DNA from 4 places in the Pantoea sp. X-Soil-YNGN-844 genome. Region 2 is predicted to be linked to each of the others. Evidence: predicted binding sites of a transcription regulator. Region 2 holds the regulator's gene; each other region holds the start of a gene.
The links. The regulator PhoB, encoded in region 2, activates phosphate uptake and scavenging genes when phosphate is short. The targets are predictions, from matches to a motif close to CTGTCATAAAACTGNCNNAT.
Positions count from the first base shown of each region.

Region 1: the regulator PhoB is predicted to act here: its motif matches at 2,625-2,644, upstream of glpT (glycerol-3-phosphate transporter).
Region 3: the regulator PhoB is predicted to act here: its motif matches at 5,521-5,540, upstream of serA (phosphoglycerate dehydrogenase).
Region 4: the regulator PhoB is predicted to act here: its motif matches at 6,044-6,063, upstream of pstS (phosphate ABC transporter substrate-binding protein PstS).

Region 1 is NZ_AP036007.1:213,833-221,456, forward strand. Features, by position in the region: gene pldB (lysophospholipase L2) at 1-238, shown strand, start outside; gene yigL (sugar/pyridoxal phosphate phosphatase YigL) at 291-1,091, shown strand; gene glpT (glycerol-3-phosphate transporter) at 1,140-2,480, opposite strand; gene AC6I8C_RS00920 (carboxylate/amino acid/amine transporter) at 2,855-3,718, shown strand; gene AC6I8C_RS00925 (YehS family protein) at 4,227-4,706, opposite strand; gene metR (HTH-type transcriptional regulator MetR) at 4,790-5,716, opposite strand; gene metE (5-methyltetrahydropteroyltriglutamate--homocysteine S-methyltransferase) at 5,861-7,624, shown strand, end outside.
Region 2 is NZ_AP036007.1:958,113-965,736, reverse strand. Features, by position in the region: gene AC6I8C_RS04275 (cobalamin-independent methionine synthase II family protein) at 384-1,490, opposite strand; gene AC6I8C_RS04270 (PstS family phosphate ABC transporter substrate-binding protein) at 1,655-2,575, opposite strand; gene phoR (phosphate regulon sensor histidine kinase PhoR) at 2,595-3,908, opposite strand; gene phoB (phosphate response regulator transcription factor PhoB) at 3,923-4,612, opposite strand; gene sbcD (exonuclease subunit SbcD) at 4,809-6,008, shown strand; gene AC6I8C_RS04250 (AAA family ATPase) at 6,005-7,624, shown strand, end outside.
Region 3 is NZ_AP036007.1:3,315,321-3,322,944, reverse strand. Features, by position in the region: gene fbaA (class II fructose-bisphosphate aldolase) at 1-656, shown strand, start outside; gene mscS (small-conductance mechanosensitive channel MscS) at 849-1,736, shown strand; gene argO (arginine exporter ArgO) at 1,861-2,484, shown strand; gene AC6I8C_RS15365 (oxidative stress defense protein) at 2,629-3,351, shown strand; gene AC6I8C_RS15360 (LysR family transcriptional regulator ArgP) at 3,696-4,601, opposite strand; gene rpiA (ribose-5-phosphate isomerase RpiA) at 4,783-5,442, shown strand; gene serA (phosphoglycerate dehydrogenase) at 5,722-6,960, shown strand; gene AC6I8C_RS15345 (5-formyltetrahydrofolate cyclo-ligase) at 7,313-7,624, opposite strand, start outside.
Region 4 is NZ_AP036007.1:8,128-15,751, forward strand. Features, by position in the region: gene atpG (F0F1 ATP synthase subunit gamma) at 1-616, shown strand, start outside; gene atpD (F0F1 ATP synthase subunit beta) at 647-2,044, shown strand; gene AC6I8C_RS00055 (F0F1 ATP synthase subunit epsilon) at 2,069-2,488, shown strand; gene glmU (bifunctional UDP-N-acetylglucosamine diphosphorylase/glucosamine-1-phosphate N-acetyltransferase GlmU) at 2,649-4,019, shown strand; gene glmS (glutamine--fructose-6-phosphate transaminase (isomerizing)) at 4,174-6,003, shown strand; gene pstS (phosphate ABC transporter substrate-binding protein PstS) at 6,169-7,212, shown strand; gene pstC (phosphate ABC transporter permease PstC) at 7,299-7,624, shown strand, end outside.

The DNA.
Region 1 (7,624 bases), 740 kb from region 2:
CAGTCAGGTGGATAAGATCACTACGCCGCTGCTGCTGTTACAGGCCAGCGACGATCGGGTGGTCGACAATCGTTCGCAGGACCTGTTTTGTGCGGCGATGGCGGCGGCGGGTCATCCGTGTGAAGGTAATCAGCCACGGGTGATCGATGGCGCGCGTCACGAGATCCTGTTTGAAAAAGATGAGATGCGTGCCGAAGCACTCAATGCAGTGGTCGACTTTTTTTCATCGCACCACTGACGTTATTTATCCGACCGGTAAAAACCGGCAGAACCAGATACCCGAGGTTTTCATGTATCACATCGTTGCATCCGATCTGGATGGCACGCTGCTTTCTCCCGAACATCGCCTGACCCCTTTTGCACGTGAAACGCTGCAGCAGCTGGTCGCTAAGGATATTCACTTTGTCTTCGCCACCGGCCGTCATCATATTGATGTCGGACAGATGCGCGACAGCCTGGCGATTCCGGCCTATATGATCACCTCGAACGGCGCGCGCGTGCATAACGCAGAGGGCGAACTGGTGTTCAGTCATAATCTGGATGAGGATATCGCCAGCGACCTGTTTGGCCTGCAGTATCATCACAGCGATATTCTGACGCACGTTTACCGCGACGATGAGTGGTTTGTTAGCCGTTCAAGCCCGGCTGAGCAGGACTATTTTCGTGAGTCAGTCTTCAACTATCAGGTCTATGAGCCGGGCCTGCTGCCAACCAGCAACATCAGCAAGGTCTTTTTTACCTGCGAAAACCCTGAGCATCTGATCCCAATGGAGCAGGCGATTGAAGCGCGCTGGGGCGATCGGGTTAACGTCAGTTTCTCGCTGCCAACCTGCCTGGAAGTGATGGCGGGCGGCGTGTCGAAAGGACATGCGCTGGAAGCGGTCGCGAAAACGCTGGGTCATTCGCTGGAGAGCTGCATTGCCTTTGGCGACGGTATGAATGATGTGGAGATGCTGAGCATGGCAGGTAAGGGCTATATCATGCAGAACGCCCATCAGCGGTTGAAAGATACGCTGCCGGAGCTGGATGTGATTGGTTCGAATGCCGATGATGCGGTGCCGCAGACGCTGCGCACGCTCTATCTGGCTTAAGCCGTCAGCGTAAACAAGGGCCGGATAGCCGGCCCTTGTTTATTACCGTCAGACGAGGGTCTTTTTGTGTTTGTGTTCGCTGACCATGGTCAGTAACAGCAGAATAACCGCCAGCACACAGCCCGCAATCATCACCATAAAGCCGCCGTCCCAGCCGAAGTAATCAACGGTGTAACCGACAATGGCGCTGGCCGCGACCGAGCCACCCAGGTAACCGAACAGGCCGGTAAAGCCCGCCGCCGTCCCTGCTGCTTTTTTCGGTGCCAGCTCCAGCGCATGCAGACCAATCAGCATCACCGGACCGTAGATCAGGAAGCCAATCACGATCATGCAGGCCATGTCGACGCCAGGATTGCCCGCCGGGTTCAGCCAGTAGATCACGGTCGCAATGGTCACCAGCGTCATAAAGAACACGCCGGTCGCACCACGATTGCCCCGGAAAACTTTGTCCGACATCCAGCCACACAGCAGCGTTCCCGGAATCCCCGCATACTCATACAGGAAGTAGGCCCACGACGATTTATCCAGCGTGAAGTGTTTGACTTCGCGCAGATAGGTGGGTGACCAGTCGAGGATGCCGTAGCGCAGCAGATAGACAAAGACGTTGGCCAGCGCGATGTACCACAGCAGCTTGTTCGGCAACACATACTTCATGAAAATCTGTTTTGCCGTCAGCTCCTCTTCGTGGCTGGCATCGTAGTCGGGCGGGTAGTCGTTTTTATACGCTTCAATCGGTGGCAGGCCACAGGATTGCGGCGTGTCACGCATCAGCGCAAAGGCAATAATCGCAATAGCAATGGCACCAAACGCAGGCATATAGAGTGCCGCTTTCCAGTCGTTGAACCACGCCATGCCGAGCAGGAAGAGTAGTGGCGGAATACCACCGCCCACGTTATGCGCACAGTTCCAGACCGAAACGATCCTGCCGCGCTCCTTCTGCGACCACCAGTGAACCATGGTGCGCCCACAGGGTGGCCAGCCCATACCCTGGAACCAGCCGCAGATAAACAGCAGTACGAACATCACCATGATGCTGGAGGTCGCCCAGGGGACGAATCCCATGATCAGCATCACTGCTGCGGCCAGAATCAGACCGGCTGGTAAGAAGACGCGCGGGTTTGATCGGTCAGAGACCGAGCCCATGATGAATTTTGAAAAGCCGTAGGCAATGGATATGCCGGACAGGGCAAACCCGAGATCGCCACGTGAAAAACCCTGCTCGACCAGATAGGGCATGGCGAGTGCGAAGTTTTTTCTGACCAGGTAGTAGGCAGCATAACCAAAGAAGATCCCGATGAAAATTTGCCAGCGCAGACGACGGTAGAGCGGATCAACGTGATCCGCCGCCACCTGCGGCTGACGTGGTGCAGGTTTAAAAATGCTCAGCATCAGTGAGGCCCTCCAGGGCACATTATGGTTTTTCATTCCCGGCAGGTTGGAGCAGGAAAGTGCAGAAAAAAATGGATGCAGAATGTTCCATTTCGCGCAAAGAATAGTGTTAGTTGCGCAACGTTACTGTGATGAATGACACATTTGTTACAGTTTTATTACAGTCAGGAGCGGAAGTGATCATCTGATGGATCATTTCGCGCATTTTATCTGGCTGAAAACCTATTCTGTCGATTGATGTATCAGGAAGTGTAAGCAGGCTATCCGGTCAGCTGTTTAATCGCCTGGTTTATAATCAGATGTCAACCAGATTTCACAGCCTGACGGCGGCACATTGTTTACACTGTCGGCCTGTTAATTTCGGGGTCGTTGCCGTGTTTTTATTGATTATTACCACCATTCTGTGGGCCTTTTCGTTCAGCCTGATTGGCGAATACCTCGCCGGGCAGGTGGATAGCTGGTTCTCTGTGCTGATGCGGCTGGCGCTGGCTGCGCTGGTATTCATACCTTTCCTGCGCTGGCGGGGTTATCGCCCTTCCACGCTACTGCTGTATATGCTGGTGGGGATGCTGCAACTGGGCGTGATGTATCTGCTGAGCTTCGAAGCCTATCTCTACCTTAGCGTGTCAGAATTCCTGCTATTTACGGTGATGACGCCGCTCTATGTGACGCTGATTTACGATCTGATCAGCCGTCGTCCGCTGCGCATCGGCTATATCTTCAGTGCGTTACTGGCGGTGGCGGGTGCGGCGATTATTCGTTATGACAAAGTCAGCGATCATTTCTGGTTTGGTCTGCTGTTAGTGCAACTGGCAAACATCTGCTTCGCGGCAGGCATGGTGGGTTATAAGCGTCTGCAGGAAACCCGTCCCATGCCGCAGCATACGGCCTTCTCATGGTTCTATCTGGGGGCGGTGTTGATTGCGGTGATTGCCTGGTGTGCCTGGGGCAATCCACAGAAGTTGCCGACCACCTCATTGCAGTGGGGCATTCTGGTCTGGCTGGGCGTTGCGGCTTCCGGTCTCGGCTATTTTATGTGGAACTACGGTGCGACGCAGGTCGATGCCGGTACGCTGGGCATCATGAATAACATGCACGTCCCTGCCGGGCTGCTGGTGAATCTGGCTATCTGGCAGCAGAAACCGCACTGGCCGAGCTTTATTGCGGGCGCGCTGGTGATCATCGCCTCGCTGTGGGTGCATAAGCGCTGGGTGGTGGGGCGCGGTGACCTATCATAAACAGGGCTGTTGCATGGGTGCGGCCTCCCGGGCTGGCGCGTCCGATCGCTAAGGAATCTCACATCCCTGTGGATCGGCCGGGCCATCCCTGGCCCGGACGCTTCGCTCTTCAGACGCGCCAGCCCTGGAGACTTAACAGCATCATCGCGATTATTAATGGCTCAGAGCGAATATGAAGGAGGGGATGGAGCGCTGAAACGTAGAGCATTCGCGTTGGAGCTGGCGTGTGCGATTGCGAAGGAATCTTACAGGATGGTTCAGAAATGCCCCCGGCGCTTTTTCCCGTGCGACGAACGCTCCACCGATGACCCGCTTTCACTCCCCAGGGCTGGCCTGGTGTTGCTGATTAAAAAGCCATGAAGAAGCTTGAGGGAAGAGGTGGCGCAACTGAGGAGCAAAGCGTCCGAGCCAGGGATGGCGAGGCCGTGCTGCATGGATGCAGGCTTTCTTTGCGATCAGATGCGCCACTTCTGACCACGCAGGTACCCGAAGCGATCAGCCACAGACGTTAAGCAGGCTTCTCACTCTTAGGGCGCTGAATCATCGCCAGCCCTTTCAGGAAGTTACGCAGAATCTGATCGCCGCATTCGCGATAGTTCTTATGATCAGGTTTGCGGAAAATCGCACCAATCTCAGCCTGTGAAACGGTAAAATTCACGCGCTTCAGTACATCAGGAATGTCGGTGGTTTTCAGATCAAAAGCGATACGCAGTTTTTTCATGAAGATGTTGTTAGTCATTTTGCGTTCAATCGATGGTGCGGGCGCATCTTCACTCTTGCCGCGACGGTAAAAGATCAGGCCATTCAGGAAATAACCCATCAGCACATCGGGGCAGGGACGGAACGCCGCATCGTCATCTTTTTTCAGCCACGCCTGAATATCTGTCTGCGGCACGTCACATTCTGCCAGCGCAAAAATCTCCACCATTTTGGCATCGCTCAGGTTGAGCATGTAGCGCACGCTGCGCAGAATATCGTTGTTAGTCATGGTGAGATCTTCTCATGGTCAGTCGACAGGCTGCGCATTATAGGGGATTTTGCCCGCGTTCGCGCAGGTTTGTGCTGGCCGGATTACCGTTGCAACACCGTACCGGGCAGCGCGGCATCGCGCACAAATGGCAGATGCTCACAGGCGTGCTGACGGGCAAAACGGATAAACGCTTCCAGCACCGGCTGACGCTGCTCACCTTCACGCACGGCGGCATAAAGACGGCTCCACAGACCCTCACCCAGCGTGCGCGTGACGACCAGACCCTGCTTCTCAAAACTCTCCACCACCCAGTGCGGCAGTGCGGCAATCCCCATGCGTGCCGACACCATCTGAATCATCAGCAGGGTGTTATCCACACTTTTCAGGGCCGGACTGACGCCAGCGGGCTGCAGGAAGTGACGCCAGATATCCAGACGCTGACGCTGCACCGGATAGATCATCAGTACTTCATCGGCTAAATCTTCCGGTGAAATCTGCTCAACCTGCGCCAGCGGATGATCCGTCGCCAGCACCAGCCGCACTTCATAATCAAACATCGGCGAGTAGAACAGGCCCGAGCGCGCCAGAATGTCGGAGGTCAGTACCACATCCAGCTCACCCTGTTGCAGAGCGGGCTGGGGATCAAAGGTCACGCCCGATTTAAAATCCATCACCACCTGCGGCCAGCTCTGCCGGAATTTATCCAGCGCGGGCGTCAGCCACTGAATGCAGCTGTGACACTCAATCGCTACCCGCAGCGTGGTCTGATGCGGCTCATGGCAGGCCTGCAACGCCTGCTGAATCTGCGGCAGCACCTGTTCCGCCAGCTGCAGCAGAATATCGCCCTGCGGCGTAAAACGCAGTGGCTGACTTTTACGCACGAATAGGCGGAATCCCAGCCGCTGCTCCAGATCGCTGAACTGGTGAGACAACGCCGATTGCGTCTGATGAAGCTGGGCCGCCGCCGCCGCCAGCGATCCGGTATTGCGCAGAGCCTGAAGCGTCCGCAGGTGCTTGAGTTCGATCATGAGAGTCCTTCACATCGAAAATGAACATATTGCGCTTGAGCAACATACAGTACCCGCAGAGTATAGCAGTGTAAACATCTGGACGGCTAAACATCTTTGGCTGCCCATTTAAGCCAAAGTGAAAGATTATCTGGAGAACAGCATATGACTATCCTGAACCATACCCTCGGCTTTCCCCGAATTGGCCTGCGTCGTGAACTGAAAAAAGCTCTGGAGAGTTACTGGGCGGGCGACAGCACGCAGCTGGCGTTACTGGCAACGGGCCGCGAGCTGCGCGCCCGACACTGGCAACAACAGAAAGAGGCGGGTGTCGATCTGGTGCCGGTCGGCGATTTCGCCTGGTATGATCATGTGCTGACCACCAGCCTGCTGCTGGGCAACGTGCCCGCGCGTCATCAGAACAAAGAAGGGACCGTTGATCTCGACACGCTGTTTCGTCTGGGGCGCGGTCGTGCGCCGACTGGCGAGCCTGCGGCGGCGGCAGAAATGACGAAATGGTTTAACACCAACTATCACTACATGGTGCCGGAATTTACTCAGGACCAGACCTTTAAACTGACCTGGACTCAGCTACTGGACGAGGTGGATGAGGCGCTGGCGCTGGGCCATAACATCAAACCGGTACTGCTGGGACCGGTGACGTATCTGTGGCTGGGTAAAGTTAAAGGTGAGCCGTTTGAACGTCTGTCGCTGCTGGAAAGGATTCTGCCGATCTACCAGCAGGTGCTGGCAGAACTGGCGAAGCGCGGCATCGAATGGGTTCAGATCGATGAACCCGCCCTGGCGCTGGAGCTGCCGCAGACGTGGCGCGATGCGTTTAAACCGGCGTATGACGCCCTGCAGGGTCACAGTAAGCTGCTGCTGACCACCTATTTTGACAGCATCGGCCAGAACCTTGATGTTATTCGTGAGCTGCCGGTACAGGGTTTGCATGTCGATCTGGTCCATGGCCGCGATGATATTGAGCAGCTGAATCAGCAACTGCCCGCCAGCTGGCTGCTGTCGCTGGGCGTGATTAATGGTCGTAACGTCTGGCGTGCCGATCTGAGCCGCTGGTTCAGCCGTCTGCAACCGCTGCTCAAAGAGCGTCAACAGCTGTGGATCGGATCTTCCTGCTCGCTGCTGCACAGTCCGATCGATCTCAGCGTCGAGACCCGGCTGGATGATGAGGTCAAAAGCTGGTTCGCCTTTGCGCTGCAGAAATGTGCTGAGCTTTCACTGCTGAGTCAGGCACTGAATAACAATGATGCGACGCTGCTGGACGCCTGGAGCGCACCGGTACGTGCCCGTGCTCACTCCCGCCGCGTGCATAATGCGGCGGTGGGACAGCGGCTGCAGGCCATTACGCCGCAGCACAGTGAGCGCCAGAACGCCTACCCGGTGCGGGCAGCGCTGCAGCGTCAGCGTTTCAATCTGCCCGCCTGGCCCACTACCACCATCGGCTCATTTCCACAGACCACTGAAATACGCGGTCTGCGCCTCGACTTTAAACAGGGCCGTCTCGACAGCAACCATTACCGCACCGGCATCGCGGAGCACATCAGACAGGCGATTACCGAACAGGAGCGGCTGGGACTGGATGTGCTGGTACACGGTGAAGCGGAACGTAACGACATGGTTGAGTACTTCGGCGAGCATCTGGAGGGATTTGTCTTTACCCAGAATGGCTGGGTGCAGAGCTATGGTTCCCGCTGTGTGAAACCGCCTGTGATCATCGGCGATGTCAGTCGTCCAGAGGCGATCACCGTTGAGTGGGCGAAGTATGCGCAGTCGCTGACCGACAAGCCGGTAAAAGGAATGCTGACCGGCCCGGTGACGATTCTGTGCTGGTCATTCCCGCGTGAAGATGTGTCACGGGAAACCATCGCGAAGCAGATCGCGCTGGCGCTGCGGGATGAGGTGGAAGAT
Region 2 (7,624 bases):
TCACTGATGTTGCGGTGGAAGTTGGGTTAGTGTTGTCCCCTCGCTGCGTGCAAACCGCGACCTGGCTGACAATGTCAGCGCATTATGCTCGTCGCAGGGTAAAGCGCAGGTGATTTAAGCTGCTTTTATTCTGTTCACAGAGGGATGGATCGACAACGGCGCTAAGTAAAACGTTTATAGCGGTGAAAGGCAATACGGGATCGGAAAACCAGAAGGTTATGCCGCCATTTTTTCAAAAGGCAGTGGATAGCGTTAATTTTTGCCGCAGGCACACAAGATGATGTGCTTAAATAACAGACAGAGCGTGAGAAAACCCCGCATAAACGGGCCAGAAGATACACAAAAGGCGCGTTTTACGCGCCTGTCTGCACAACGTTACAGCATTACCAGACCTGATTAGCGATATCGACCACTAAACGAATCTTCTGCCATTGCTCGGCTTCGCTCAGGCTGTTGCCCTCTTCGGTAGAGGCAAAGCCGCACTGCGGGCTGAGGCAGATCTGGTCCAGGCTGACATACTGCGTCGCCTCTTCCAGTCGGGCTTTCACCTGCGCCGGATCTTCCAGCTCACCCACTTTGGTGGTGATCAGGCCCAGAACGACCTGCTGATGGCCCGGCTTAACGTAACGCAGTGGCTCAAAGCCGCCGGAACGGGCGTTGTCATACTCCAGGAAGAATGCATCCACGTTGACGCTGCCGAACAGGATTTCTGCCACCGGCCCGTAGCCGCCTTCAGAGATCCAGGTTGAGCGGAAATTCCCGCGACAGACATGCAGCCCCACGGTCAGATCGGCAGGTTTATCTTCCAGCGCTTTATTCAGCACCTGAGCATACGTCTGGGCCAGCTGGTCCGGGTCGTCGCCACGTGCGCGGATATCGCGCTTCTGATCTTCAGAACAGAGGTACGCCCAGACAGTGTCATCCAGCTGCAGATAGCGACAGCCCGCGTTGTAAAACGCCTTGATCGCCTGTTTGTAAGTCTGCGCCAGATCGTCGAAGTAGTCCGCCAGATCGGGATAGACTTCCGAATCAATCACTTTGCGGCCACCGCGGAAGTGCAGCACGCTGGGGCTGGGAATGGTCATCTTCGGCACCGCATCACCGGCAATACTCTGCAGGAAGCGGAAATGGTCGAGCATCGGGTGATCCGCCGGGAAACCGAGTTTGCTCACCACTTTCACGCCATGCGCTTTAGTCTGCACGCCATTAAACTGGATGCCCTGCTCCGCTTCATAGCTCTCAACGCCGTCAAGACCATAGAAGAAGTCGAAGTGCCACCAGCCGCGACGGAACTCGCCATCTGTCACTACTTTCAGGCCATTTTCACGCTGTTTCGCGACCACATCGCGGATTGCCACATCTTCAACCTGACGCAGGGCGGCAGCATCAATCTCTCCGGCTGAAAACTGTTCGCGTGCCTGCTTAATTGCAGCGGGACGCAGAAAGCTGCCAACGGTGTCGGCGCGGAACGGGGCGGTTTCTCTTTGCATGATCACTCCTGACCTTCCTGCAAATGATTACGGCAGGAAATAATTACATTCTGATATAAATAGCCATCTGGATGGCTATATGTCCGAATGCAGAGTGACACGAGTCACCTTTGTCTGCAACTGAAGAAAATTCAGCGATGATGAAAAAAATTCATGCTGGAAGATTATTGCAGCGCTGCGCGCGCCTGCGCCATCTGGCTGTCAGAGAGCGGCAGGTAGCCCGCTTCGCTGACACGCCGCTGTCCCTGCACGGAAAGCACCTGTTGCAGAAACGCGGCTACCAGCGGTGGCAGCGGTTTGCCGGGCGCTTTGTTGACATAGAGATAAAGCGGACGCGCCCAGGGATAGCGGCCGCTGCGGATAGCATCGGCATCCGGAGCAATCGCCTGGCCCTGGTCATTCACCACCGCCAGCATTTTTACGCCGCTGAGGTGAAAGCCAAAACTGGCGTAGCCGATGCTGCGCGAATTACCAGCCACCGCCTGCACCACCGCGGCCGAGCCGGGAAACTCCGCTACGTCACTGCGGAAATCGCCTTTGCACAGCACCTGCTGTTTGAAGAAACCCCAGGTGCCGGAGGCGGAGTTGCGGCCATAACGCTGAATCGGCCGTTCGCGCCACTGGTCGCCGGTTAAACCAAGATCGCCCCAGCGCAGCGGCACACTGTGCGCGCCACACAGGCGGGTAATGGAGAAAATAGCGTCGAGCTGGCGCGGTTCAATCTGCTGCAGCGGATTACGCTGATTGACCACCACCACCAGCGCATCCATTGCCACCGGCACCGCCAGCGGTGGATAGCCGTAGCGCGCCTCAAAGGCCTGACGTTCATCGGCCTGCATCGGTCGACTCATCGGCCCAAGCTGTGCGGCACCCGCCGCCAGCGCGGTCGGCGCGGTAGACGAACCGGAGGCCTGAACCTGCACATTGACGCCCGGTGCCTGACGACTGAAATCTTCGCCCCACAGGGTCATCAGATAGCCGAGCGTGTCGGATCCGACGCTGCTGAGATTGCCGGAGAGTGCGCCGGGCTGGGCCAGCGCCAGACCCGGCAGCAGAGAGACGATTAACAAAACAAGGAGGCGCATCAGAGAGATCCGGCAGCGATTAATGAACGGCATTCTCCTGCATCACGCTGCTGACAATCAACCTTGCGGGCAGCGTAAAGGTAAAACAGGTCTCTTTATGCGGCACGCTGGTGATATCGAGCCGCGCGTTGTGGTGACTCAGCGCATGTTTCACAATCGCCAGTCCCAGCCCGCTGCCGCCGGTGGCGCGCGAACGCGCCTTATCAACCCGGTAGAACCGCTCGGTCAGACGCGGAATATGTTCAGAGGCGATACCCGGCCCGTTGTCGCACACCCGGAAGGTCGCGCCCTGCTTGCCACGCAGCCAGCTGATATCGATCCGCGTGCCCTCCGGCGTGTGATTCACCGCGTTGTAAACCAGATTGGAGATGGCACTGCGCAGCTGTTCGTCGTTGCCGAACACTTTCAGATGGGGATCGGTATGGAAATGGATATCGTGACGACCGCCACTCAGCGTCGCCGCCTCATGCTGCAGCAGCTTCAGCATCACCGGCACATCGACCTTCTCTTTGAGATCGATCGCGGGCGCGGCTTCAATGCGCGACAGCGTCAGCAGCTGTTTCACCAGGCTGTCCATGCGGCGCGTCTGCTCCGACATGGTGTGCAGCGCTTTGCTGCGCGACGGCTCACTCATCACCGAGTCATTCATCATCTCCAGATAGCCCTGCAGCACGGTGAGCGGCGTGCGTAACTCATGGCTGACGTTAGCAAAGAAGTTGCGGCGCGCCCCTTCCAGCTGATGCATCTGCGTCACATCACGGGCCACCAGCAGCCACTGCCCTTCGCTGTAGGGCATGACGCGGAATTCCATGTGAAGTTTGTTGTTCAGCACCAGCGTCAGCGGCTTGTCAAAATCGCGCTGGCGAAGATAGCGGGAGAACTCCGGGTAACGCAGCAGATTGAGGATATTCTGGCCATTATCTTCCGGCCAGCGCAGGCCAAGGTGCTGCTGCGCCAGGCCGTTACACCAGAAAATAGTGCCCTCTTCCGTGGTCAGGATCACCGCATCCGGCAGCGATTCGGCCCCGCTGCGGAAACGCTTAATCAGATTGCCCAGTTCACGCCGCCGCCGCCGGTTGCGCAGCTGCATCTGGTAAAGCCCATAAAACAGCGGTTCCCAGCTGGCACGCCCGGTCGGTGGCGTCATGGTGCGGTCGAGCCACAGCCAGTGCGACAGCCGCATCAGATTGTAAAAATGCCACAACAGCACCACCAATACGCTCAGCAGCAGCCACCAGGGCAGGCCGCCAGACAGCAGGCCCAGCAGCGCCGCAGGCAGACAGGCCAGCAGCAGTTCTGTCAGTAATCTCTTCCAGGAGAGGCGTTCCAGCACGGTAAAGGCTCCGTTTAGTAGCGGGCAGAGAAACGATACCCTGTTCCACGGACGGTTTGTACCATGCGATCGTGGCCGGAGACTTCCAGCGCTTTACGTAAACGGCGAATGTGAACATCGACAGTGCGATCTTCCACATACACATTGGTGCCCCAGACGTGGTTCAGCAACTGTTCGCGGCTGTAGACACGTTCCGGGTGAGTCATAAAGAAGTGCAGCAGCTTATATTCGGTGGGGCCCATCTCAAGCGGCGTGGTTTCGGACATCACGCGATGTGAGGAGGGATCCAGACTCAGCCCCTGCATCTCAATCACCTCTTCCACCGCCATCGGCGAAATGCGGCGCATCACCGCTTTGATCCGCGCCATCAGCTCTTTGGGTGAAAACGGCTTGGTAATGTAATCATCGGCACCCACTTCCAGGCCGCGCACCCGATCTTCCTCTTCGCCGCGCGCGGTCAGCATCATCACCGGGATATCGCGGGTCATCGCCTCGCGCTTCAGATGCTTGATAAACTGAATCCCGCTGCCACCGGGTAACATCCAGTCCAGCAAAATCAGATCGGGCCAGGGTTCAATCAGCTTGCCAACGGCGCTGTCATAATCTTCCGCCTCGATTGGCTGATAGTCGTTCTGCTCCAGAACAAAACACAACATTTCACGGATGGGGGCTTCATCCTCCACAACCAAAATGCGCTTAGCCATTATTACTCCTGCTGATTATGACGGCTGTCACTGAGATTCGCGGCGCCATTATGCGTCAGATTTGTGACACTTTTATGAAAAACATAACCTGCCTGTAACCTCACTGGTAATCATTTATGACAGCGCAGCGACATTTTTTGCTTTGGCCGCAGAGCCAGTATAATCGCCCAGCGAATCACAACGGCAGGGACTCATCATGCGCATTATTCATACTGCGGACTGGCATCTGGGGCAGTTCTTCTACAACAAAAGTCGGGCGGCGGAACATCAGGCGTTTCTTGACTGGCTGTTGATCCAGATTGAACAGCATCAGGTGGATGCGCTGATTATTGCAGGCGACCTGTTTGATACCGGCACGCCGCCCAGCTACGCCCGCGAGATGTTTAACCGCTTCGTGGTGGCGCTGCAGCCTACCGGCTGTCAGCTGATTGTGCTGGCGGGTAACCACGATTCCGTGGCAACGCTGAACGAGTCACGCGAATTGCTGGCCTGTCTCAACACGCGGGTGATCGCCACCCCGCAGGCGCAGGATGATGTGCTGCTGCTCAACACCCGCCAGGGCGAGCCGGCTGCCCTGCTGTGCGCCATTCCCTATCTGCGCCCGCGCGATATCCTGCGCAGCCGGGCGGGTCAGTCGGGACGCGACAAGCAGACCTCGCTGCTGGAGGCGATTGCCCACCACTATCAGCAGCGTTTCGCCGCCGCCCAGGCGCTGGGCTATGCGCTGCCAGTCATTGCTACCGGTCACCTCACCACCGTCGGCGTCAGCCAGAGCGATTCGGTGCGCGACATCTACATCGGCACGTTGGACGCGTTTCCCGCCAGCGCGTTTCCCGCTGCTGACTATATTGCGCTCGGCCATATTCACCGCGCCCAGCGGGTCGCGGGCAGCGAGCATATCCGCTACAGCGGCTCACCGATTCCACTGAGCTTTGATGAGCTGGGGACTGAAAAAAGCGTCTTCCTGCTGGAGCTGGCGGCCAGCGGCCTGCAGTCAGTTACGCCGCTGGTGGTGCCGCAGGCGCAGCCGATGCAGGTGCTGAAAGGTTCGCTGGCACAGATTGCGGAACAGTTAAATGCCTTCAGTTCGGCAGAGCAGGAAAAACCGACCTGGCTCGACATCGAAGTGACCACTCAGGAGTACCTCAGCGATCTGCAACGTCAGGTCGAAACCCTGACCGCCACACTGCCGGTCGAAGTCTTGCTGCTGCGCCGCAGCCGTGAACAGCGGCAGCAGAGCCTGGCGCGGCTCGACAACGAAACGCTGAGTGAGCTGAAGGTGGAAGAGGTCTTTGCCCGCCGCCTGGCGCTGGATGAAGAGCTGCAACCGGCGCAAATCGACGAGATGATCACGTTGTTCCGCCAGACGCTGGCCGCCATGGAAGAGACCCAATGAAGATCCTTACGCTACGGTTTAAAAACCTCAATGCCCTGCGCGGTGAATGGTTCATCGACTTCCGCGCCGAGCCTTTTGCCAGCAACGGCCTGTTCGCTATTACCGGTGCCACCGGGGCGGGTAAAACCACCCTGCTGGACGCCATCTGCCTGGCGCTCTATCACCAGACGCCGCGCCTGGGCGCGATTTCCCAGAGCCAGAATGCGCTGATGACCCGCGACTGCGCAGAATGTCTGGCTGAGGTCGAGTTTGAGATCAAAGGTGAAGCCTGGCGCGCCTTCTGGAGCCAGAACCGCGCGCGTGGCACCGCTGACGGCAAGTTACAGGCACCGCGCGTTGAGCTGGCGCGCTGTGACGACAACACCATTGTTGCCGATAAAGTCGGTGACAAGCTGAAGATGATCGAAACCCTCTCCGGACTCGATTTCGAACGCTTCACCCGCTCAATGATGCTGTCACAGGGACAATTCGCCGCCTTTCTCAACGCGAAAGCCAGTGAACGCGCCGAACTGCTGGAGGAGCTGACCGGCACTGAAATCTATGGCTTGATTTCCGCTGCCATCTACGAGCGTCATAAAGAGGCGAAAACCCAGCTGGATCTGCTGCGCAGCCAGGCGGGTGCGATGGCGCTGCTGGATAGCGACGCCCGCGACGCGCTGCAACAGCAGCTCAGCGATCTGACCAGGGCTGAACAGCAGCTCAGCGCGGATTATCAGCAGGCGCAGCAACAGCAGCAGTGGCAGCAGCAGGCACAGCAGTTACAGCAGGAGAGTGAGCAGGCTGAAGCGACGCTGCAGCAGGTGCAGGCCGCGTCACAGGCGGCGGAAACCGACCGCCAGCGTCTGGCGCGCAGCGAACCGGCTGAAAAACTGAGGATTAAACTGCAGCAGCGCGACGCCTTGCGCAGTGAACAGCAGCAGGCTGAGAGCCGCTATCAGCAGCTTACCGCGGCGCAGCAGCAGGCGCAGAACCAGCAGCAGCATCATCAGCAAAATTATGTGGCCGCTCAGACCGCCCGCCAGCAGGCGCAGCAGGAACAGCAGCAGCAGGAGAGCCTGCTGACGGAACAGGTCCTGCCGCTGGATCAGCGGATTAGCACGCTGCAGCAGCAGCTTGCAGAGCAGCAGCAGGAAAATGCCCGGCAGCAGCAGCATGCCGACCAGACCCAGGCCAGCCTGACGCAGCAGATGCAGCAGGTCGCGGGCTGGCAGCAGGCGATTACCGAACAGCATCAGTTACGCGAGCAGCTGGCCGATCTGGCGTACTGGGGCGCTTCGCTGCCGGTATGGCAGGAGAATTTTGCTCTGCTGGCACAGCGTGAGGCGACGCTGGCGGGCCTGACACAACAGCGCGAGCAGCAACAGCAACAGATCGATGCGCAACAGGCGAAACAGCAACAACAGGCACAACAGGCACTGCCGCGCCAGCAGGCGGAGCAACAGGCCAGCCAGGCGCTGTTGCAGGCGGAGCAGGCACTCACTTCGCTTCAGGAGCAGCATCCACCGGCTGCACTGCGGCAGGCATTAAGCCAGTTGCAAAACAGCCGTCCGGCGCGTCAGCAACTGCTGCTGCTCTCAACCCAGTGGCAGCCGCTGCACCAGCAGCTGGGCCAGCGC
Region 3 (7,624 bases), 2.4 Mb from region 2:
ACATGATCGACCTGTCAGAAGAGTCTCTGGAAGAGAACATCGAGATCAGCAGCAAGTACCTGGCGCGCATGGCGAAACTCGACATGACGCTGGAAATCGAACTGGGCTGCACCGGTGGTGAAGAAGATGGCGTGGATAACAGCCACATGGACGCTTCTGCACTCTACACTCAGCCGGAAGATGTGAACTACGCGTACGAAAAACTGCATGCGATCAGCCCGCGCTTCACCATTGCGGCTTCATTCGGTAACGTGCACGGTGTTTACAAACCAGGTAACGTGAAACTGACCCCAACCATTCTGCGTGATTCGCAGAAATATGTTTGTGAAAAACATGGCCTGCCGCACAACGCGCTGGACTTCGTTTTCCACGGCGGTTCAGGTTCTTCAGCTGCAGAAATCGAAGAGTCTATCAGCTACGGCGTGATCAAGATGAACATCGATACCGACACCCAGTGGGCAACCTGGGACGGCATCCTGCAGTACTACAAAAAGAACGAAGGCTATCTGCAGTCTCAGCTGGGTAACCCGGAAGGCGACGACAAGCCAAACAAAAAATACTACGACCCACGCGTCTGGCTGCGTTCTGCCCAGGCCTCTATGGTCGTGCGTCTGGAGCAGGCTTTCAAAGAGCTTAACGCTGTCGACGTGCTGTAACTGACATTCAGTTATCGTACAAAAAAGGCCCGAAAGGGCCTTTTTTTTGACCTTTTTTTGTCAGATTTGTGTCAAAAGCCATGCAGGTTTGGCACACCGCCATTTATTGTTTACCCTTTTGTCAGGGATTGTCAGAGCGGTTCTGACAATGTGTTGTTATTTCCCCGGGAAATTTAATTACAGGATGGTTCCATGCAGGATACGGGTATGTTTGATGAACTCAACAACGCGGGTAACTGGATAGTACGCAATCAGGAGCTGCTGATTAGCTATGCGGTAAACATTGTCGCAGCTATTGCGATTATCTTTGTGGGGATGATGATTGCACGCATCATCTCTAATACCGTTAATCGTCTGCTGCGCGCGCGTCATATTGATACGACCGTTGCTGATTTTCTGTCGGCGCTGGTGCGCTACGGTATTATCGCCTTCACGCTTATCGCGGCACTCGGGCGCATTGGTGTCCAGACAACCTCGGTCATCGCCATCCTTGGTGCAGCCGGTCTGGCTGTCGGTCTGGCATTAAAAGACTCTCTGTCAAACCTTGCTGCGGGCGTACTGCTGGTGATTTTCCGTCACTTCCGTGCCGGTGAGTTCGTTGATCTGGGTGGGATCATGGGTACGGTAATGAACGTGCAGATCTTCTCCACCACGCTTAAGTCAGCTGACGGCAAGCGAGTGGTGGTACCTAACGGTAAAATTCTTGCCGGAAACATCGTTAACTTCTCGCGTGAGCCGGTTCGCCGTAATGAATTTATCATTGGCGTCTCTTACGATGCCGATGTTGATGAGGTTCTGACGCTGCTGCGTGAAGTGGTCGATGCTGACAGCCGTGTATTGCAGGATAAAGGCGTGCAGGTTGGTCTGAATGAGCTGGCCGCTTCTTCCATGAACTTTGTGGTGCGCTGCTGGAGCAACAGCGGCGATCTGCAGGACGTTTACTGGGACCTGCTGAAGAACTTCAAGCGTGCGCTGGATGGCAAAGGAATCGGTATTCCCTATCCGCAGATGGATGTGCATTTGCATCGCGTCAGACAGTCGGACGCAACCACGCCAGAAACTCAGCCGCAGGCGCAGTAATCGGTCAATGGGCGGCGCCCGTCGCCCATTAATTTTGCTAATCGCAGATTAATTCTTTCAATTTCCGCTAATCATCTCCTCTCTTTATACTTCTTCGCATTTGACCATGTGAGGACGTAATTCTGTGATATCTCTCTACTTTCAGGGGCTTGCCCTCGGCGCCGCGCTGATACTGCCGCTGGGGCCGCAAAACGCATTTGTGATGAATCAGGGTGTAAAACGTCAGTACCATCTGATGACGGCGGCACTCTGCTCGCTGAGCGATATTCTGCTGATATGCGGCGGCATCTTTGGCGGCAGCGCCTTGCTGAGCCAGTCTCCGCTGCTGTTGATGGTCATCACCTGGGCGGGCGTGGCTTTTCTGCTGTGGTATGGCTGGGGCGCGTTGCGCAGTGCTTTTCGCGGTGAGGCCGATCTGATGGATGGTGAGCCGTTAAAGCAGAGCAGGGGACGCATCATTGCGACGCTGCTGGCGGTAACCTGGCTCAATCCGCACGTCTACCTCGACACCTTTGTGGTGCTGGGCAGTCTTGGCGGTCAGTTGCCGACTACCACGGCGCGTCAGTGGTTCGCGCTGGGCACCATCAGTGCGTCGATCCTCTGGTTCTTTGGCCTGGCCCTGCTGGCCGCGTGGCTCTCACCGCGCCTGCGTACCGCGAAAGCCCAGCGTATTATTAACCTGCTGGTGGGCGCGGTGATGTGGTTTATCGCCCTGCAGCTGGCGCGCCAGGGCATTGCCGGTTTTTGATCCCGGCTGTGATCCGCGCCGGTAATTGCCGCACCGCAGGCGAACTTTTGCCATAATGACCACTCAAAGCATGGCGCATAACGATGCGCTTTTGGGCTTCGCCGGTTGGAAGCCGTCATAGTGACCTTTTCAAGGAGGACTTTCATGAAACTGAAAGCATTGGCTCTGGCCGCAATCATGAGCGCCGGGGCATTGCCTGGCGTACACGCTGATGAGTTACCGAACGGACCGCACGTGGTGACCTCAGGCAAGGCAACGGTCGATGCCCGTCCCGATATCGCGACGCTCTCAATCGTGGTGAACGTGTCTTCGAAAGATGCTGCAGATGCGAAAAAGCAGGCGGATAGCCGGGTTGCGCAATATTTCGATTTTCTGCAGAAAAACGGCATTGAGAAGAAAGATATCGATGCAGCTAACCTGAGCACACAGCCTGAGTACGATTACACCAAAGAGGGTAAATCGGTACTGAAAGGCTATCGCGCGGTGCGTCAGGTGCAGGTCACCCTGCGTCAGCTGGACAAGCTGAACGATCTGCTGGACGGGGCGCTGAAGTCTGGTCTGAATGAGGTACGCAGCGTTGAGTTAGGCGTGGCAAACCCGGAAAGCTACAAAGAGCAGGCGCGTAAAGCCGCGATTAAAAACGCGACTCAGCAGGCCTCACAGCTGGCTGAAGGCTTCAACGCGAAGCTGGGATCTATCTACAGCATTCGTTATCAGGTTGCCAACTATCAGCCGATGCCAATGAACCGCATGTATAAAGCGGCAGCCGCGGCAGATACGTCGGCGCAGGAAACCTACGATCAGCAGAGCATCAACTTTGACGATCAGGTCGATGTGGTGTTTGAGCTCAAGCCCAACACGCCATAATGCAAAACGGGGCTGATGTCCCGTTTGAGATTGTTGACAAAACCTGGCCCGGTTCGCTGTGAGACGGTGCCTGCACAGGAAACAGGGTCAGATCGGAAAGTCGCTAAGGCCAATCCCTGGCCGCTCGGCCCGCACAATTACGCACCTCATCCCTGAGGTGCGCCCGTGGCCGGGCCAACGCGTTGCGTTGTTCAAAAACGCTCCCGGCGTTTTTGTCCCAGGGCGCGGGACGCTTTCCTCTTCTGACCCTGTTCCCTTCGCGTTTAACTTTTCTGTTGTTGTAAGACTCCTATTTATCCCGATTTGTCAGCAACAAAAACGGGGCTTTCGCCCTGTTTTTGTTTTCAGGCAGCCACGTCATCCTGCCGCAGCACCCGATGTCCATGCGCAATCAGCGCATCGGTCACCCGACGCATTAACCGGCTCTCCGGCGCAAACCGATGCCAGTAGAGCATCCGGCGCTGACACAGACCTGGCGTCAAATCGATTAACTCACCGCTTGCCAGCTCACGCTCAATCTGAAGATGCGGGATCATACAGCAGGTTGAACCCTGCCGCGCCATCTGCACAAAGGCTTCAGAGGAGTTCACGATGTGGCAGGGCACGCTGCCGGGTGAAAGATCAAAGTTCTGCTGCAGGAAGGCCTGATGCATATCATCGAGATGATCAAACGCCACCGCAGGCGCTTTCAGCAGGGCTGAGCGGGTGACGCCGTTAGGGAAAAAACGATCGGCAAAGTCGCGTGACGCGACAAACAGATAGTCGAGTGCACCGAGCTGATCCACCAGACAACTCGGCAGCGGCTGCGGCTGGATACTCACTGCACCCACCACTTCACCCCGACGCAGACGCTCCTGAGTGCGGGTTTCATCTTCGACCTGCAGATTCAGACGGACAGGGGAATCTGCCAGCACATCTTTCAGCGCAGGCAGTAGCCAGGTAGCCAGACTGTCGGCATTGACCGCCAGCGACAGCAGCAGCGGCGTGGTGCCACTGTTCTCATCGCCCAGCCACTCCTCTTCCAGCAGCTCCACCTGATGCAGCAACGCCAGCAATTTCTGACCCTGTTCAGTCGGACGCGGCGGCACGGTGCGCACCAGCAGCGGCTGACCAAACAGGTTCTCCAGCTGCTTGATACGCTGTGAAACCGCCGATTGGGTGATACACAACTTTTGTGCGGCACGCTCAAAGCCGCGTTCGCGGATCACTGAATCCAGCGCCTGAAGCGTTCGATAATCCGGGCGTTTCATTCTTCTTCTCTCTCCTTCAGGGTGGACGTCACTATGCCACAAAAGTGTCACCTGTGATGCTCGCTTGTTTTTTGTGGGCTGGCTTCCAAAGCGTTAAATCCACGTCGGACAGCCGAGCATTTTCAGCAAGCCTTGTTTTATACTACGCGCACTTCGTTGTCGCACAGGTTTTAAACATACCATGACCCAGGATGAACTGAAAAAAGCCGTTGGCTGGGCTGCACTTGACTATGTGCAGCCGGGCACCGTTGTTGGTGTAGGCACCGGATCCACCGCTGCCCACTTTATTGATGCGCTGGCCACGGTCAGGCATCAGATCGAAGGTGCCGTCTCCAGCTCCGACGCCTCTACCCAGAAGCTGAAAAGTCTGGGCATTCAGGTGTTCGATCTGAACGAGATTGACCTGCTGTCGGTTTACGTTGATGGCGCGGATGAGATCAACCCACAGATGCAAATGATCAAAGGCGGCGGCGCAGCGCTGACGCGTGAAAAGATCGTAGCCGCGGTGGCCGAGACCTTTATCTGCATCGCTGACGCCTCAAAAGAGGTCGATGTGCTGGGGCGTTTTCCGCTGCCGGTCGAAGTGATTCCGATGGCGCGCAGTTACGTGGCGCGTCAGCTGGTGAAAATGGGCGGCTTACCTGAGTATCGTCAGAACGTGGTGACCGATAACGGCAACATTATTCTTGATGTGCATAATCTGCGCATTCTCGATCCGATTGAGCTCGAAAAAACCATCAATGCCTTGCCTGGCGTCGTTACCGTTGGCCTTTTTGCCGCGCGCGGTGCCGATATCGCATTGATTGGCGGTCCTGATGGCGTGAAAACCATCAAAAAATGATCTGTCTGGCGCTGTAAAGGCGCCGGTTATTTCTGCCTGCAAATCATCTTTTCTCGCGTCGGTGAAATTTGGTGACTTATGTCACATAACCGTCATCGACAGTAGGTTCGTTCTCTCTTCATCGCTGACCTCATGATTTTGTCCGGCAATGTGCTGCTGTCAGCCGTTGCCGTGCTGGCTGCCGGGCAATCGTTTGTATTGCCGGACGCGATTTTTTTGATATTTTGACAGAAGGCTGGCTTATGGTAGTCCTCATTGAATGCTGAATAGGATCGGGAAATGGCAAAGGTATCACTGGAAAAAGATAAGATTAAGTTCCTGCTGGTGGAAGGTGTCCATCAGAGCGCGCTGGATAATCTGCGGGCTGCAGGCTACACCAACATCGAATTCCACAAGGGCGCACTGGACTCCGACGCGTTAAAAGCATCGATCCGCGATGCGCACTTCATTGGTATCCGTTCCCGCTCCCAGCTCACTGAAGAGATTTTTGCGGCGGCTGAAAAGCTGGTCGCCGTTGGCTGTTTCTGTATCGGCACTAACCAGGTTGATCTGCAGGCGGCTGCGAGCCGGGGTATTCCGGTGTTCAACGCACCGTTCTCGAATACCCGCTCGGTGGCAGAGCTGGTCATTGGTGAGATGCTGCTGATGCTGCGTGGCATCCCCGAAGCGAATGCGAAAGCACACCGTGGTATCTGGAATAAGATTGCCAAAGGTTCATTTGAAGCACGTGGTAAAAAGCTGGGTATTATCGGTTACGGTCATATTGGGATGCAGCTGGGCGTGCTGGCAGAAAGCCTGGGTATGCATGTTTTTTTCTACGACATTGAAAACAAGCTGCCGCTGGGTAATGCCACCCAGGTACGCCATCTGGCCGATCTGCTCAACATGAGCGACGTTGTCAGCCTGCACGTGCCGGAAACCGCCTCTACACAGGATATGATCGGTGCAGAGCAACTGGCGCAGATGAAACCCGGTGCGCTGCTGATTAACGCCTCACGTGGCACCGTCGTGGATATTCCGGCGCTGTGTGATGCCCTGGCCAGCAAGCATGTGGGTGGCGCAGCCATCGATGTCTTCCCGACCGAGCCTGCCACCAACAGCGAGCCGTTTATCTCTCCACTGAGTGAGTTCGACAACGTGATCCTGACACCGCACATTGGCGGCTCGACAGAAGAAGCGCAGGAGAACATCGGAATTGAAGTGGCGGGTAAGCTGGCGAAATATTCTGATAACGGCTCGACTCTCTCGGCTGTTAACTTCCCGGAAGTGTCACTGCCGATTCACGGTATCAGCGCCAGTCGTCTGCTGCACATCCATGAAAACCGTCCCGGCGTGCTGACGGCCATCAACCAGATCTTCGCAGAGCAGGGCATCAACATCGCCGCGCAGTATCTGCAGACCTCGCCGTTTATGGGTTATGTGGTTATCGACATTGATGCAGAGCCAGAAGTGGCAGAGAACGCGCTGCAGCTGATGAAAGCGATTCCGGGCACTATCCGCGCGCGTCTGCTTTACTAAGCGATACACACCTGGAGAGGCGCTTAGTCGCGTTTCTTCAGGTAGTTAATACAGTCTGTCCCGATTTGCTGTAAGACCGAGACTGCGAAGAGAACACGGTCAGATCGGAAAGACGCAAAAGCCGCCATCCATCGCATGCTCGTCCCGCGCGATTACGCACCTCATCCCTGAGGTGCGCCCGTGAACGGGCCAACGCTTTGCGCTGTTCAAAAACGCTCCCGGCGTTTTTGTCCCTTGCGCGGGACGCTTTCCTCTTCTGACCATGTTCCCTGCGCGTTGAGCTATTTCATTGCTGCCAGATGCGCCCAAATATGGGTTTAAGCCGTCTGAAAATCCCCTAACAGTGCTTCTTCTACTCCCACTGCCAGAGCTTTGACGGCGTCATCACCGCTGGCAAAGGCACATCCCATTCTGCAACCGGCAGGTTATCGACCTGCTGACAATCGTGTGCCACGCCGACGGGCAAAAAACCGTGCTGTCGCCAGTTCTGCAGCGTGCGGTCATAGAAGCCGCCACCCATCCCCAGTCGCTGCCCATGCTGATCAAAGGCCACCAGTGGCACCAGCATCAGATCCAGCTGATCAAGGGTGATCAACTGTCGGATATCGAGCGGCGGTTCAGGAATGCGCAGTTTATTCGGGAGCAGTGGCGTATCGGGCGAGTA
Region 4 (7,624 bases), 950 kb from region 2:
CCGCGGGCTTTGTGGTGGTTTGAACATTAACCTGTTCAAAAAATTACTGGCGGATATGAAGTCCTGGTCCGATAAAGGCGTGCAGAGCGATCTGTCGATTATCGGTTCAAAAGGGGCGTCATTCTTCAGTGCTGTGGGTGGCAACATTGTGGCGCAAGTCAGCGGCATGGGCGATAAACCTGCCCTGTCTGATCTGATTGGCCCGGTAAAAGTGATGTTGCAGGCTTATGATGAAGGCCGCATCGACAAACTGATGATCGTCAGTAACAAATTCAATAACACCATGTCTCAGACTCCGACCATCACCCAACTGCTGCCGTTAGCGCCAGCGGAAGGTGAAGAAGAGATGAAGGCGAAGACCTGGGATTACCTGTACGAACCCGATCCGAAAGCGCTGCTGGATACCCTGCTGCGTCGTTATGTCGAATCGCAGGTTTATCAGGGTGTGGTGGAAAATCTGGCCAGTGAGCAGGCTGCACGTATGGTGGCGATGAAAGCCGCAACCGACAACGGCGGAAATCTGATCAAAGAGCTGCAGTTGGTATACAACAAAGCTCGTCAGGCCAGCATCACCCAGGAACTTACCGAGATCGTCTCGGGGGCCTCCGCGGTTTAACCAGGTTTGGAATTAGGTAGAGGATTCAAGATGGCAACTGGAAAGATTGTCCAGATTATCGGCGCCGTTGTTGACGTCGAATTCCCTCAGGACGCGGTACCGCAAGTGTACAGCGCCCTCGAGGTGATGAATGGTGATGCGCGTCTGGTGCTGGAAGTACAGCAGCAGCTCGGCGGCGGCGTAGTTCGTACCATCGCAATGGGTACGTCTGACGGCCTGAAGCGTGGTCTGAACGTCAACGACCTGCAGAAACCCATTCAGGTTCCGGTCGGTAAAGCGACCCTGGGCCGTATCATGAACGTTCTCGGCGAGCCAATCGACATGAAAGGCGAGCTGAAAGAAGAAGACGGCAGTGCAGTAGAGATCGCCTCTATTCACCGCGCAGCGCCTTCTTATGAAGATCAGTCTAACTCGCAGGAACTGCTGGAAACCGGCATCAAGGTTATCGACCTGATGTGTCCGTTTGCCAAAGGCGGTAAAGTGGGTCTGTTCGGTGGTGCGGGTGTCGGTAAAACCGTCAACATGATGGAACTGATCCGTAACATCGCGGCTGAACACTCAGGTTACTCTGTGTTTGCCGGTGTGGGTGAGCGTACTCGTGAGGGTAACGACTTCTACCACGAAATGACTGACTCAAACGTTATCGATAAAGTTGCGCTGGTCTATGGCCAGATGAACGAGCCGCCGGGTAACCGTCTGCGCGTTGCACTGACCGGTCTGACCATGGCGGAAAAATTCCGTGATGAAGGCCGCGACGTTCTGCTGTTCATCGATAACATCTACCGTTATACCCTGGCCGGTACAGAAGTTTCTGCACTGCTGGGTCGTATGCCATCTGCGGTAGGTTACCAGCCAACGCTGGCAGAAGAGATGGGTGTGTTGCAGGAGCGTATTACCTCCACCAAGACCGGTTCAATCACCTCCGTACAGGCCGTTTACGTCCCTGCGGATGACCTGACTGACCCGTCACCAGCAACCACCTTTGCGCACTTAGACTCAACGGTAACGCTGAGCCGTCAGATCGCTTCTCTGGGTATCTACCCGGCCGTTGACCCGCTGGACTCTACCAGCCGTCAGCTGGATCCGCTGGTTGTCGGTCAGGAACACTATGATGTTGCGCGTGGCGTTCAGTCACTGCTGCAGCGTTATCAGGAACTGAAAGACATCATCGCCATCCTCGGTATGGATGAGCTGTCTGAAGAAGACAAACTGCTGGTGGCACGTGCGCGTAAGATTCAGCGCTTCCTGTCTCAGCCGTTCTTCGTTGCGGAAGTATTCACCGGTTCACCGGGCAAATACGTTACGCTGAAAGACACTATCCGTGGCTTTAAAGGCATCATGGAAGGTGAGTTTGACCACCTGCCAGAGCAGGCCTTCTACATGGTTGGTGCCATCGAAGAAGCCGTGGAAAAAGCGAAGAAACTGTAATAACGGTTTCCCGGGAGGAAGATTATGGCTATGACTTATCACCTGGATGTGGTCAGCGCAGAGGAGCAGTTGTTCTCTGGTCTGGTACAGAAAATTCAGGTGTCAGGTAGCGAAGGTGAACTGGGGATTTTCCCTGGCCATGCGCCGCTGCTGACTGCCATTAAGCCTGGAATGATCCGTATCGTGAAACAGCACGGCGAAGAGGAGTATATCTACCTCTCTGGCGGCGTGCTGGAAGTGCAACCGGGCAGCAGCACCGTTCTGGCCGATACCGCGATTCGCGGTACCGATCTTGACGAAGCGCGTGCTCTGGAAGCAAAACGCAAAGCAGAAGAGCACATGAACAGCAGCCACGGCGACGTGGACTACGCTCAGGCCTCTGCCGAGCTGGCGAAAGCCATTGCTAAACTGCGCGTGATCGAACTGACCAAAAAAGCGATGTAATCCAGCTTTATGCGTCACGAAATGCCAGCCCTCGGGCTGGCATTTTTTTTGCCTGCGGCGCCCGATCTGCCTGTCCGCCTAATTTCGGCCTGAGAAAAATGTAGTAATCTCAACCCCAAACCGTTTTACTTTCACCCGTAAAAATTCACTCAGGATAGTTATGTCTAACAGTGCGATGAGTGTGGTGATTCTTGCTGCTGGCAAGGGCACCCGTATGTATTCCGATCTGCCTAAAGTTCTGCATACGCTGGCAGGCAAACCGATGGTTCAGCACGTGATCGATGCTGCCAAAGGGCTGGGCGCACAGCAGGTGCATCTGGTTTATGGTCACGGCGGTGACCGCCTGAAAGCGACACTTACCGACAGCACGCTGAACTGGGTGCTGCAGGCCGAGCAGCTCGGCACTGGCCACGCCATGCAGCAGGCCGCCCCTGCTTTTGCCGATGATGAAGATATCATGATGCTTTACGGCGACGTGCCGCTGATTACTCAGGCGACATTACAGCGCCTGCGCGAAGCAAAACCGCAGGGTGGCATCGGCTTACTGACCGTGGTACTGGATGACCCGACCGGCTATGGCCGCATTGTGCGCGAGAACGACACCATCACCGGCATTATCGAACAGAAAGATGCCACCCCGGCGCAGCTCACCATTAAAGAGATTAACACTGGTATTCTGATCGCCAACGGCGGCGATTTAAAACGCTGGCTGTCACAGCTCACTAACAACAATGCACAGGGTGAGTATTACATCACCGATATTATCGCGCTGGCGCATCAGGAAGGTCGGGTGATCAATGCGGTTCATCCGGCACGCATCAGTGAAACCGATGGCGTGAATAACCGTCTGCAGCTGGCGACATTAGAACGCACTTACCAGGCTGAACAGGCGGAAAAACTGCTGCTGGCCGGCGTGATGCTGCGCGATCCGGCACGGTTTGACCTGCGCGGGACGCTGACACATGGGCGGGATGTCGAAATCGACACTAACGTCATTATTGAAGGCCAGGTCACGCTGGGCTCGCGCGTCAAAATCGGCGCGGGCTGCATCATCAAAAACAGCGTGATCGGCGATGATTGTGAAATCAGCCCCTATACGGTGATCGAGGATGCTCATCTCGCTACCGCCTGTACCGTCGGACCCTTTGCCCGTCTGCGTCCTGGCAGTGAGCTGGCGCACGCCGCTCACGTGGGCAATTTCGTCGAAATGAAGAAAGCGCGTCTGGGCAAGGGATCGAAAGCGGGTCACCTCTCCTATCTTGGCGATGCGGAGATTGGCGACAACGTGAACATCGGTGCAGGCACCATTACCTGCAACTACGATGGCGCGAACAAATTCAAAACCGTGATAGGCGATGACGTATTTGTAGGCTCAGATACGCAACTGGTGGCTCCGGTCAGCGTCGCAGCAGGCACTACCATTGCGGCAGGTACCACCATCATGAAAGATGTGACCGAAGCCGGTCTGGTCTATAACCGTAAAGAGCAGAATCACAAAGCGGACTGGCAGCGTCCGGTGAAGAAAAAATAAAATTTTTAACGGCCCGCTTTATGCGGGCCGATGCAGTGCAGTGCCAAAACTATAATCCCCACTCTCTACAAGGCTCGGGGAACCGGCAAAGCCGGATATCAGGTCGCATGACAACAGAAGTGGCGAAAAGCCATGTAGTCAGGAAAACATCATTATGTGTGGAATTGTTGGTGCAGTAGCGCAACGCGATATCGCAGAGATTCTGCTGGAAGGTCTGCGTCGTCTTGAATATCGCGGATATGATTCGGCCGGTCTGGCCGTGGTCGATCGTCAGGGGCACGTCACGCGCCTGCGGCGGTTAGGGAAAGTGCAGAAACTGGCGGAAGCCGCTGAACAGCAGCCGCTGATTGGTGGTACCGGCATCGCGCACACGCGCTGGGCAACCCATGGCGAGCCGTCGGAAGCAAATGCGCATCCGCACGTCTCAGAGCACATCATCATCGTGCACAACGGCATCATCGAAAACCATGAGCCGCTGCGTGCTGAGCTGATCGAACGCGGCTACGTCTTTGCCTCTGAAACCGACACCGAAGTGGTGGCGCATCTGGTTCACTGGGAGCAGAAGCAGGGCGGTTCGCTGCGCGAAGTCGTATTGCGAGTGATCCCACAGCTGCGCGGTGCTTATGGCATGGTCATTATGGACAGCCGAGATCCGTCACTGCTGGTGGCCGCCCGTTCCGGCAGCCCGCTGGTGATTGGCCGTGGAATGGGTGAAAACTTTATCGCCTCCGATCAGCTGGCCCTGCTGCCGGTGACCCGCCGCTTCATCTATCTGGAAGAGGGTGATATCGCCGAGATCAGCCGTCGTGATGTCACGATAATTGACCGTGAAGGCAACACCGTGACGCGTGCCGAGATCGAATCGAACCTGCAATACGATGCCGGTGACAAAGGCATTTACCGTCACTATATGCAGAAAGAGATCTATGAACAGCCGATGGCGCTGAAAAGCACCCTGAGTGGGCGCTTCAGCCAGGGTCAGGTTGATCTCAGCGAACTGGGCGCGGGTGCAGAAGCGCTGCTGAGCCAGGTGGAGCATATCCAGATTATCGCCTGCGGCACCTCTTATAATTCCGGCATGGTGTCACGCTACTGGTTTGAGTCGCTGGCAAATATCCCCTGTGACGTGGAGATCGCCTCAGAGTTCCGCTATCGCAAGTCAGCGGTGCGGAAAAACAGCTTGCTGATCACCCTGTCGCAGTCGGGTGAAACGGCAGATACCCTGGCAGCGCTGCGTCTCTCGAAAGAGCTAGGGTACCTGGGGTCGCTGGCGGTCTGCAACGTGGCGGGTTCGTCACTGGTGCGGGAATCTGACCTGGCACTGATGACCAAAGCGGGCACCGAAATCGGCGTCGCCTCCACCAAAGCGTTCACCACTCAGTTAGCGGTGCTGCTGATGCTGGTGGCGAAACTGGGTCGTCTGAAAGGGATGTCTATGGAGACTGAGCATGAGATCGTTCATGCCCTGCAGGCGTTGCCGAACCGGATTGAGCAGATGCTGGCGCAGGATAAGCTGATTGAGAATCTGGCCGAAGGCTTCTCTGACAAGCATCACGCGCTGTTCCTGGGCCGTGGCGATCAATACCCGATTGCTATGGAAGGGGCGCTGAAGCTCAAGGAGATCTCCTACATTCATGCGGAAGCCTACGCCGCAGGCGAGCTGAAACATGGCCCGCTGGCGCTGATTGATGCGGACATGCCGGTGATCGTAGTGGCACCTAACAACGAACTGCTGGAGAAGCTGAAATCCAACATCGAAGAGGTGCGCGCACGCGGCGGCCTGCTCTATGTGTTTGCCGATCAGGATGCGGGCTTCAGCGACAGTGACGGGATGAAGATTATCCCGCTGCCGCACGTGGAAGAGGTGATTGCGCCGATCTTCTACACCGTGCCATTGCAGTTACTCTCTTATCACGTCGCCCTGATCAAAGGCACCGACGTCGATCAGCCGCGTAACCTGGCGAAATCGGTTACCGTGGAATAACCTGGTGGGCCCCGTCGCGGGCCCACTTCATTCTGGCCCTTTGTCATATAACTGTCATATTTCGTACATTTCACTGTCATCAAACTGTCCTATTTTCCCTCCTGCAGCAATCACAGACTCTTACTAAAACGGCCCCTAGCCTGACTTTTCTCCCCTGGAGGGAATATGACACTGATGCGTAGCACCGTAGCCCGAATCCTCGCCACCACCTTCGCCGTAAGCGCGGTATCTGCTTTTGCGGCCACCGATCTCACTGGTGCAGGCGGGACGTTCCCGGCGCCGGTTTATGCCAAGTGGGCAGCAGAATATCAGCAAGCCACCGGTAGCAAAATTAACTACCAGGGCATCGGTTCATCTGGCGGCGTCAAACAGATCATCGCCAAAACCGTTGATTTTGGTGCGTCCGATGCGCCAATGAAAGATGAAGATCTGCAGAAAAATGGTCTGTTCCAGTTCCCTACCGTGATCGGTGGCGTGGTGCTGGCGGTTAACCTGCCGGGCATCAAGTCAGGTCAGCTGACGCTGGATGGCAAAACCGTCGGTGATATCTACCTAGGCACCATCAAAAAGTGGAACGACCCGGCGATCGCCAAGCTTAACCCGGGCGTAAAACTGCCAGAGACCAACATCAACGTGGTGCGTCGCGCTGACGGTTCAGGCACCTCGTTCGTCTTCACCAGCTATCTGGCGAAGGTAAACCAGGACTGGAACAGCAAAATCGGTAAAGGCAACACCGTTAACTGGCCGGTGGGTCTGGGCGGTAAAGGCAACGACGGCGTCGCTGCATTTGTTCAGCGTCTGCCGGGTTCAATCGGCTATGTGGAATACGCCTATGCCAAACAGAACAATCTGACCTACACCAAACTGATCGATGCCGATGGTAAAGCGGTCGCGCCGAGCGAAACCAGCTTCAGTAATGCCGCTAAAGGCGCTGACTGGAGCAAATCGTTCGCACAGGATCTGACCTTCCAGAAGGGCGCGAATGCCTGGCCAATCTCCTCAACCACCTTCATTCTGATCTACAAAGATCAGGAGAATGCGGCCAAAGGCGCTGAAGTGCTGAAGTTCTTCGACTGGGCTTACAAAAGCGGCAGCAAAACCGCCACAGCGCTGGATTATGCTGCGCTGCCAGAGAGCGTGACCGAGCAGATTCGCGCCGCCTGGAAAGCCAACATCAAAGACAGTTCTGGTAAAGCGCTTTATCAGTAATTGACCGACCCTGGCCGGACGGCTGTCCGGTCAGACCCAACGGGCGGCTCATGCCGCCCTGATAACTTCTGAAGACTGAGACTTCTATGGCTGCAACGAAGCCGGCATTCAAAGCCCCAGGCAAACAAGGTGACAGAATTTTTGGCGCGCTGGTCAGGCTGGCTGCGCTGATTGTGCTGTTACTGATGGGCGGCATTATTGTCTCCCTGATCATCTCCTCGTGGCCCAGCATCCAGAAGTTTGGTTTCGCCTTTTTGTGGACCAAAACCTGGGATGCGCCCAACGAACAATTTGGCGCACTGGTTCCGATCTACGGCACCCTTGTGACCTCCATTATCGCCCTGATTATCGCCGTGCCGGTGAGTTTTGGTATCGCACTGTTCCTGACTGAACTCGCGCCAGGGTGGCTGCG